DNA from 4 places in the Pseudomonas sp. 1928-m genome. Region 1 is predicted to be linked to each of the others. Evidence: riboswitches for the same ligand, from Rfam matches in the RefSeq annotation. Region 1 holds a riboswitch; each other region holds the start of a gene.

Region 1 (2,194 bases):
AAAGCCCCTCCCACATATTTAGGCCAGCGCTGCTTGCAGCTCGGCTTCGATGACGGCCTGATCCAGTGTCTGGCCAATCACCACCAGGCGGGTGATGCGCGGCTCATCGGCCTGCCAGGCGCGGTCGAAGTGTTTATCGAAACGCTGGCCAACGCCTTGCAGCAGCAGACGCATCGGCTTGCCGGGAATCGCCGCAAAACCCTTGATACGCAGAATGCCGTGTTTGCTGACCGCATCCTTCAGCGCTTGCAGCAGACGGGCTTCCTCGGCTTCAGGCAGTTCCACGTGGAACGAGGCGAACTCGTCGTGATCGTGGTCTTCATGGCCTTCCAGATCATGGTGGGTCTTTCGGCCCTCGATATGCAGCTCGGTCTCGCAGTTCAGGCCCAGCAGCACGTCCAGCGGCAGCTCGCCGCCATGGGCTTCGATGATTTTCACCGCCGGTGGCAGCTCCTCGGCCACTTCCGCACGCACCGCAGCCAGGGCGGCGGCGTCGAGCAGGTCGGCCTTGTTGAGGATCACCAGGTCGGCGCTGGCCAGTTGGTCGGCGAACAGCTCGTGCAACGGCGATTCGTGGTCCAGATTCGGGTCGAGCTTGCGCTGCGCATCAACCTGATCGGGGAAGGCGGCGAAGGTGCCGGCTGCCACGGCCGGGCTGTCGACCACGGTGATCACCGCATCCACGGTGCAGGAGTTGCGGATTTCCGGCCAGTTAAAGGCCTGTACCAGCGGCTTGGGCAGTGCCAGGCCGGAGGTTTCAATAAGGATATGATCCAGCTCACCGCGACGCGCCACCAGCTCGCGCATCACCGGGAAAAATTCTTCCTGCACGGTGCAGCACAGGCAGCCGTTGGCCAGTTCGAAGATGCGCCCGTTGGCTTCTTCTTCGCTGCAACCAATGGAGCACTGCTTGAGGATTTCGCCGTCGATGCCCAGCTCGCCGAATTCGTTGACGATCACCGCAATGCGCCGCCCGTCGGCGTGGCCGAGCATGTGCCGCAGCAGAGTGGTTTTGCCGGCGCCGAGAAAGCCGGTAACGATGGTGACGGGAAGTTTGGCGAGGGTTTGCATGGCGAGTCCTGCGTGACGTCGAAAGAAAGACGAGCAGGAGGCGGCACAGACATGACAGCCACGGGGCGTCAGCCAACACCACCGGATCACCCCGCCCGGTTGTCGAAAACGTGACGAGGCAGGTCTCCTGGCTCACGACCGGGCTGGCGTAGGTACACCGGCTACTCCCTTCGCCTTCCCGCGCTGACGCAGTGGCTGTTGTGCTGCAGCGCTTGGGCGGCAGAACAACGCAAGGGTACGAGTCGTTTACAGTTGCGGGGGCAGCCAAGGCATCAACCTTGTTCCCTCTTAGCTTCGTGGGCATGCCCACGAAGAACCTCGAACGCGACAAGGCTACGCAGGCCATGGCGGCCGGTCAATCACGGTTGACCACTGCCGGCCGCCATGTTGAGCTACGCCGCTGCACACACCGAGCGCTCTTAGATGATGCCCAGCCCTGCCGATACTCGTCCCGCGGCCACTATTCAAGTGGTCGCCGGGCTTGGCTGCCGCAGCGGCTGCAGCGTTGAAGATTTATCCACATTGCTGGTTCACAGCCTGCAGGCGCACGGCCTGACTGTGGATAACCTGGCCGGGCTGGCCAGCATCGCGCATAAACGTGCCGAGCCGGGCCTGCTGGCACTGGCTCAGCGCCTCGGTTTGCGGTTGAGCTGTTTTAGTGCGGAAGAACTGCTGCCCTATCAGCTCCTAGTGCAAGGTTCGTCGCTCACCCTGACCGCCACCGGCAGTCCTGCCGTCGCCGAACCCTGCGCCCTGGCCCTGGCGGAACGCCTGAGCGGCCAACCGGCCCGTCTGCTCGGCGAGAAAACCCGCAACGCCAGCGCCACCTGTGCGCTGGCGTCGATTGCACCCAAGGATCTGTCATGACCGTTTACTTTATCGGCGCCGGCCCCGGCGACCCCGAGCTGATCACCGTCAAAGGCCAGCGCCTGCTACGCAGCTGCCCGGTGATTCTCTATGCCGGTTCGCTGGTGCCAGCAGCAGTGCTCGAAGGCCATAACGCCGAGCAGGTGATCAACACCGCCGAGCTGCATCTGGATGAAATCATCGAGCTGATTAGCCAAGCCGATGACAAAGGCCAGGATGTGGCCCGCGTGCACTCCGGCGACCCCTCGCTGTACGG
Region 2 (2,194 bases), 860 kb from region 1:
AGAGCAACAACGGCCTGCTGGAGGTGCAGATGCAGGGCCGCAGTGACTACCAGCCTGCCGCCTACTATCGCTTCAGTGACCAGTACCTGGTCACTGAGAGCAATACCGGCAAGCTGATCTGGCAGCGTCGCCGCTAAGTGATCAGGCCGGCTGGTGCAGACGCGCGTTGAACAACGGCCCGCGGCTATAAGCCGACAGCGCCTTGGCGGCGGCCAGCACACCCAGATCAACCAGTGGCTCAATCAGGATCACGCTCATATAGGCCAAACCGAAGCTGCCCACCGCCGCCAGGTTCTCGCCAGAAAAGCCGTTGCCGTAGAACGCCCAGAAGCCGACCCAGGCAACGATACCGCCCTGATAGGCCGTCGACAGCGCCAGCGCCTGCTTGTAGGAGAGGTCCACGTATGCGGTGCCCGGCGCGATGATGCGCTTGGCCAGCAGGCTGATAGCCCACAGCGGCACCAGCAGCGTGGTGACGTTCATGCCGTACTGCGGCAGGTCAAACTGGGCAAACAGCAAACCCTGCAACAACAGGCCAAGCGCCAGACCGATAGCCGTGGCACCGGCACCGAACAGCAGAAGCAGCGTCGAGCCCAGAATCAGATGCACCTCGGAGACGCCCACGGGGTGATGCGGCAATACCTCGAAGAAGCAGAACACCAGGGCAGTGGTCAGCAGGCTACGCAGCGCCAGGGCGGCAGCGCCACCGTTGCTGCGTACGCTGTCGAGGGCAAGCTTGGCCGTGAGGCCAAAGGCACCTGCGGCGGTTGCATAACTAAGAAAGAGTTTGGCGCCAGTAACGACTTCGGGTTCGATGTGCATAGAGATTCCTGTACCGCGCCCACCGCGCGATGATCTGGATTGAGGGATTGGGCATAAGCGCCCGGCTTCGATGGCAGGTCTCCTGGCTCACGGCTTGACACTGCGCCCGCCTTCCCGACCTTGCGGTCAGTGGCATCTGGGCGTTATTCACCGTTTACAGTTGCGGGGGCAGCCAGGGCATTGGCGACGTGCGCCGCACCCTGTTCCCTTTTCATCCAGTCGCATAAATGCGAACCGGAACCATCGGCGGCCACCTTACCCGGCGGCTAAGAGAAATGACAGAGCCAGGCGCCTTACGCCGTATGACGCAAGCAGGTGAAGACGCCACTGGCATTGGCGCACAGCTGCCCCTGAGCATCATGCAGCGTGGCCTGCACTGCGACCTGTCGCCCCTCGCGCTGCTGCACACGGGCTTCGGTGCGGAGCGGCAAAGCCGCAAGACCAATCGGGCGCAGGTAATTTACCTGCAGGCTGGCGGTCACATAGACCTCTTCGGCGCTGGCCTGCGAATACACCGCCAGCCCCAGCGCCGCATCGAACAGCGTGGCGGTGTAGCCGCCGTGCACTCCGCCGAGCGGATTGAAGTGCACAGCCGGCGGCTGACTGCTGAAGCTCGCCACTCCGGCTGCGGCCTGCAGCTGAGAGATACCGTAGTCCGCACCGATATCACCGGCCAGCCAGGCCTGTAACTGCTGAAAAAGACTGGCGTGCATGCTCGACGCCTTAGATCAAATGCGGCGTGCTGCGCGCCACCAGCGCGTCAACATCCAGCCCACGCGGCAAGGTGCCGTAGACCCGACCGCCCTGCCCGCCCAGACGGCTGGCGATAAAGGCATCGGACACTGGCGCATTGCCGGCTTCCAACAGCAGCTTGGCTTGCAGCGCTAGGGCTACGTCTTCAGTCAGCTGACGGGCGCGGTACTGAATATCTGCGGTATCGCGAAAATCCGCCTGCAGTTGCGTGATATGGGATTTCAGCCGCGCATCACCATGGCCATCGCCCAACTCAGCGAACAGCGCATCGAGCACGCCCGGCTCCTTGGACAGGGCGCGCAGCACGTCCAGGCACTGCACGTTGCCCGAGCCTTCCCAGGTCGAGTTGACCGGTGCTTCGCGGTACAGCCTTGGGAGGATGGTGTCCTCGACATACCCGGCGCCACCCATGCATTCGGCGGCCTCGTTGATCATGGCCGGCGCGCGTTTGCAGATCCAATACTTGCCTACGGCGGTAACCAAGCGGGCGAACTTGTCTTCCTGATCAATGTGCGGATTGTCCAGCGCTTTGCCCATGCGCATGGTCAGCGCCAGCGCCGCTTCGCTTTCCAGAGCCAGATCGGCCAGTACGTTCTGCATCAGCGGCTGCTCGCTCAGT
Region 3 (2,194 bases), on a different contig from region 1:
GGCGCCGTACCAGCGGATCGAGGCCGGCAGCGCGTCGCGCAATATCTCGCCGTGCCGCGTGCTGCCAACCCGGTTGCCGAGCACCCCGGAGAACGGCAGATCAGGCTGAAAGGTCGCCAGACCATGGGCCATAGCACCGAAGGTCTGCGCCATGGCCGAGCCGTCGATCACCGCCAGCACTGGCACACCAAAGTGCCGCGCCAGGTCGGCCGCAGACGGCGTGCCATCGAACAAGCCCATCACCCCTTCGATCAGAATCAGATCAGCTTCACCTGCGGCTTCCCAGAGCAGCTTGCGGCTCTCCACGGCGCCGACCATCCACAGGTCGAGTTGATACACCGGCGCGCCGCTGGCGCGGGCGAGGATCATCGGGTCGAGAAAGTCCGGGCCACACTTGAACACCCGCACGCGCTTGCCCTGACGCGCATGCAAACGCGCCAAGGCGGCGGTCACCGTAGTCTTGCCTTGGCCGGAAGCCGGTGCGGCGATCAATAACGCCGGGCATGAACGAGCGCTGGTCAAAACTCGACCCCCTTCTGCGCCTTAACCCCGGCCTTGAACGCGTGCTTGATCAGGCTCATCTCGGTGACGGTATCCGCCGCCTCGATCATCCCCGGCAGCGCGCCGCGACCGGTTACCACCACATGCTGCAGCAACGGCCGCGCTTCGATGTCGGCGAGCACCGCGTCGAGTTCCAGATAGCCGTATTTCAGGGCGATATTCAGCTCGTCGAGCACCACCAGGCCGATGGCCGGGTCATTCAGCAGCTGCGCCGCCACCGCCCAGGCTTCGCGGGCCTTATCGATATCGCGCTGGCGATCCTGCGTCTCCCAGGTAAAGCCCTCGCCCATTACGTGGTAGCTGACTTCATCGGGAAAGCGGCGGAAGAAGGTTTCTTCGCCGGTGCTGGCCGCCCCCTTGATAAATTGCACCACGCCGACCTTGAGGCCGTGACCCAGGGCGCGGGCGACCATGCCAAAAGCGCTGCTGCTCTTGCCCTTGCCATTGCCGCTGTGCACCAGCAGCAGGCCGTACTCGTCCTGGGCCTGGGCAATCTTTTCATCGATCAGGGCTTTCTTGCGGGCCATGCGCGCCTTGTGCCGGGCGTCACGTTCAATCGATTCAGTCATCGCGCTGCTCCACCGCCACAGGGCGATCTGGCTGGAAAAAGCACGCGGGGATAGGGACAGCGCGGGCCTGCGCATAGGGCAAACCACACGCCAGCCATCGCCCTCCGCGATGCCGTGGACTGCAACAGGCCGGTCTCCGGGCTTGTGAGCGAACCTTGCGGTTCTATACCGCGCCTTCCCATGCTTGAGCACAGTGGCAATAGCGGCGTTTGACTCACTTACCGTTGCGGGGGCAGCGTCGGAATAGTTGGCGTAAATGCACAACGCACCGACTTCCCAGTTTCACCCCGCGCACGCACAGCGTCGGGGGCACCTGTTACAAGGCGCGAAGGGTAGAGAGTTGGTGCCGGAGCGTCAAACCGAGATGCAGTGAAAAGTCTTTAATAGTACCTAAGCGAGCTGACTGCCCTGTTGCACTCACACACTCAGCCCCCTTTGCTACGCAAGTAATTTGCATTCTCCGACCGCTCATGGGTTACCGCATAATCCAGCGCACTCCAACCGAGGGAGTCTAAATCCCGTAGACGTGCGCCAGCCTCAATCAACAGTGCCATAACGGCCAAATCTGCATGCTGGGCAGCATGCATCAACGGAGTGCGGAGGCCATGCTTTATGTCATATACACAAGGCTCACGCTCTATCTCCTCAATACTTTTATACGAGCGATTGGGATCAGCACCACGCTCAAGCAACAAGCTGACTACTTCAGGCTGAGCATTCTCGATGGCATAGAACAGAGCAGTTTTACCAAAGCCATTGGCATAATTAATCGACGCTCCTTTATCCAACAAATAGATCAACGCGTCACGATTACTCAGGGCAAAGAACAGTGCTGACTCGTCGCCACGATCAAGACTATCGAGACGCTCGGCTAGCATCTGAATAATCGCTAATGGCGCATTACGAGAAAGAGCCAGCTTCAACGCTTGATCAATATCCTCGGCGGCCGGTTCCTCATCCAATGCAGCAGCTACTTGCTCAGCTTCAAGTATTGGCGCATTAGCTGCAGTAGCCAGAGCCGACAATTGCTTAGGGCGAGTGCTAAATGAGCTGGAGCCAGGAAA
Region 4 (2,194 bases), on a different contig from region 1:
CGCGTGCCCTGGTGGTAGCGGCTGCCCCAGGACGAGCCGATGCCGTCCTGATCGCTGTGGCTGTAATCGAGGTTGGCGGCGAGGTTGTCGTGCAGCTGCTGTTGCAGGGCGAGGCGGTGCAGCTGGGTCTTGCTGTCGAACCAGTCGCTGGAGGTGCTCTGCTTGCGGTCGGCGCGGCGCTGGGCGCTGCTGAGGCTGCCGGGGTAGAGCAGCTCGTCGTCCACCGTCTGGTATTCGTAGAGCGCATGGCCGCCATCGTGGTCATAGCGCAGGCGGGCGAAGGCGTTGCTGTAGCTGGCGTTGTTGTGGTCACGGTAGTTGTCGGCCGTGCGCGACTCGCCGCTGAGGAAGGTGGAGAAGCCGCCTCCCAGGGACTGCGCCAGATGGCCGCGAAAGGCTTCGAGGTCATGGCTGCCACGAGTGGTTTCGATATAGGCCTCACTGTCGCTGGGTTGGCGAGTGATGATATTGATCACCCCACCCACCGCCTGGTCGCCATACAGCACGCTGCCGGCACCACGGATAATCTCGATGCGTTCGATATTGCTCAGTGGCACGCTGCTCAGATCCGCGCCGGCGAGTGCCGGCTGATTGAGGCGGCGGCCATCGACCAGAATCAGGGTGTTGTTCACCGCGTTTTCGCCAAAGCCACGCAGGCTGAAGGTGGCGCGGCTGCCATCGCCGATCACGTCGCGCACCTGCAGCCCGGCTTCGCCGCGCAATACATCGACCAGCGAACTGGCGGCGCTGGCTTCGATCTGCTGGCGGTCGATCACCCGGACGCTGGCCGGGGCCGGGGTTTGCAGTGGGGTGGCGCGGGTAATCACCAGCGGCGGCAGCTCGATGGCGGCGTTGGCCAGGCTAAGGCCGGGAGCAAGGGCCACGGCGAGGGCAAGACGGGACAGATTCACTGAGAAGATCCTCAAAAGGTCGAACGACTTTTGAGAAGGGCAGGGGCAAGAACGGGCGCGCGGGCGCAGCCTGAGCTTGACGGTGATGCCCTCCGCAACACCAGTCACATCCAGCAAGGCCGGTCTCCGGGCTCTCGACGTGCGCCGCCTCGCCTTCCCGGGATAATCCAGTGGCGTTGAGGCGACGTGCAGAACGGCTCTGCGGTCGATTACCGTTGCGGGGGCAGCGCCGGGATGGTTCGTAAAGAACGCACCGGCTTCCCGTTTAACGCCGCTTCACTATGGAAGGGGCGCACCTTGGCGGAAGTAAAACGCCGCGCACCTTAATGCGCGGTTGAATGAATTACAAGCAAGCCTGGCTCAGCTCTGGATGAGCGGTATTCATGCAGAAAGGCTGGAGAGACGCGCGCGGATGGCGGCTTCGATACCTGCGCCATCCAGCCCACATTCGGCGAGCATCTGCGCCGGTTTGGCGTGCTCGACGTAATAGTCCGGCAGGCCCAGATGCAGCACCGGCTTGAGGATGCTGGCGTGGGCGAGGAACTCGCTGACCGCGCTGCCAGCTCCGCCCATTACGCTGTTCTCTTCGATGGTCACCAGCAGCTCGTGGCTGGCGGCCAGCTGGCGCACCAGGGCTTCGTCCAGTGGTTTGACAAAGCGCATATCGACCACCGTGGCGTCGAGTGCTTCGCCAACTTTGAGCGCTTCACTGAGCTGCACACCGAATACCAGCAGGGCCGTTTTGCTGCCTTGGCGACGAACCACGCCCTTGCCGATGTCCAGTGGCTCCAGGCCCGCTTCGATGGCGGCATTCGGGCCGCTGCCGCGCGGATAACGCACCGCCGCCGGGCCGTTGAACAGGTGGCCGGTGGTGAGCATGCGGCGCAGCTCGTTTTCATCGCTCGGGGTCATCACCAGCATGCCGGGGATGCAGCGCAGGTAGGAAATATCGAAGCTGCCGGCGTGGGTCGGGCCGTCTTCGCCGACCAGGCCGGCGCGGTCGATGGCGAACAGCACATCGAGGTGCTGCACGGCCACGTCATGAATCAGCTGGTCATAGGCGCGTTGTAGAAAGGTCGAATAGATCGCCACCACCGGCTTGGCACCGTCGCAGGCCATGCCGGCCGCGAGGGTCACGGCGTGCTGTTCGGCGATGGCCACGTCGAAATAGCGCTCGGGGTAGCGTTCACTGAACGCCACCAGGTCCGAGCCTTCTTTCATCGCCGGGGTAATGCCGACCAGGCGTGGGTCCTGCGCGGCCATATCGCAGAGCCATTGACCAA

What was found. A riboswitch is a leader RNA that binds a small molecule or an ion and turns the genes downstream of it on or off. The one in region 1 is predicted to bind cobalamin.
Region 2: it holds a riboswitch for cobalamin, as region 1 does, so the genes downstream of both, P3C18_RS04900 (energy-coupling factor ABC transporter permease) here and cobW (cobalamin biosynthesis protein CobW) in region 1, are expected to answer to the same signal.
Region 3: it holds a riboswitch for cobalamin, as region 1 does, so the genes downstream of both, cobO (cob(I)yrinic acid a,c-diamide adenosyltransferase) here and cobW (cobalamin biosynthesis protein CobW) in region 1, are expected to answer to the same signal.
Region 4: it holds a riboswitch for cobalamin, as region 1 does, so the genes downstream of both, P3C18_RS11540 (TonB-dependent receptor) here and cobW (cobalamin biosynthesis protein CobW) in region 1, are expected to answer to the same signal.

The regions. Positions count from the first base shown of each region.
Region 1 covers NZ_JARIXO010000001.1:248,358-250,551, reverse strand. Annotated here, with positions in the region: gene cobW (cobalamin biosynthesis protein CobW) at 19-1,071, opposite strand; cobalamin riboswitch at 1,171-1,407, opposite strand; gene P3C18_RS01105 (cobalamin biosynthesis protein) at 1,495-1,938, shown strand; gene cobM (precorrin-4 C(11)-methyltransferase) at 1,935-2,194, shown strand, end outside.
Region 2 covers NZ_JARIXO010000001.1:1,106,678-1,108,871, reverse strand. Annotated here, with positions in the region: gene P3C18_RS04905 (hypothetical protein) at 1-137, shown strand, start outside; gene P3C18_RS04900 (energy-coupling factor ABC transporter permease) at 142-822, opposite strand; cobalamin riboswitch at 877-1,082, opposite strand; gene P3C18_RS04895 (PaaI family thioesterase) at 1,116-1,535, opposite strand; gene P3C18_RS04890 (acyl-CoA dehydrogenase family protein) at 1,546-2,194, opposite strand, start outside.
Region 3 covers NZ_JARIXO010000004.1:63,197-65,390, reverse strand. Annotated here, with positions in the region: gene P3C18_RS14165 (cobyrinate a,c-diamide synthase) at 1-522, opposite strand, end outside; gene cobO (cob(I)yrinic acid a,c-diamide adenosyltransferase) at 519-1,130, opposite strand; cobalamin riboswitch at 1,240-1,462, opposite strand; gene P3C18_RS14155 (ankyrin repeat domain-containing protein) at 1,556-2,194, opposite strand, start outside.
Region 4 covers NZ_JARIXO010000002.1:443,256-445,449, reverse strand. Annotated here, with positions in the region: gene P3C18_RS11540 (TonB-dependent receptor) at 1-911, opposite strand, end outside; cobalamin riboswitch at 1,011-1,226, opposite strand; gene dxs (1-deoxy-D-xylulose-5-phosphate synthase) at 1,293-2,194, opposite strand, start outside.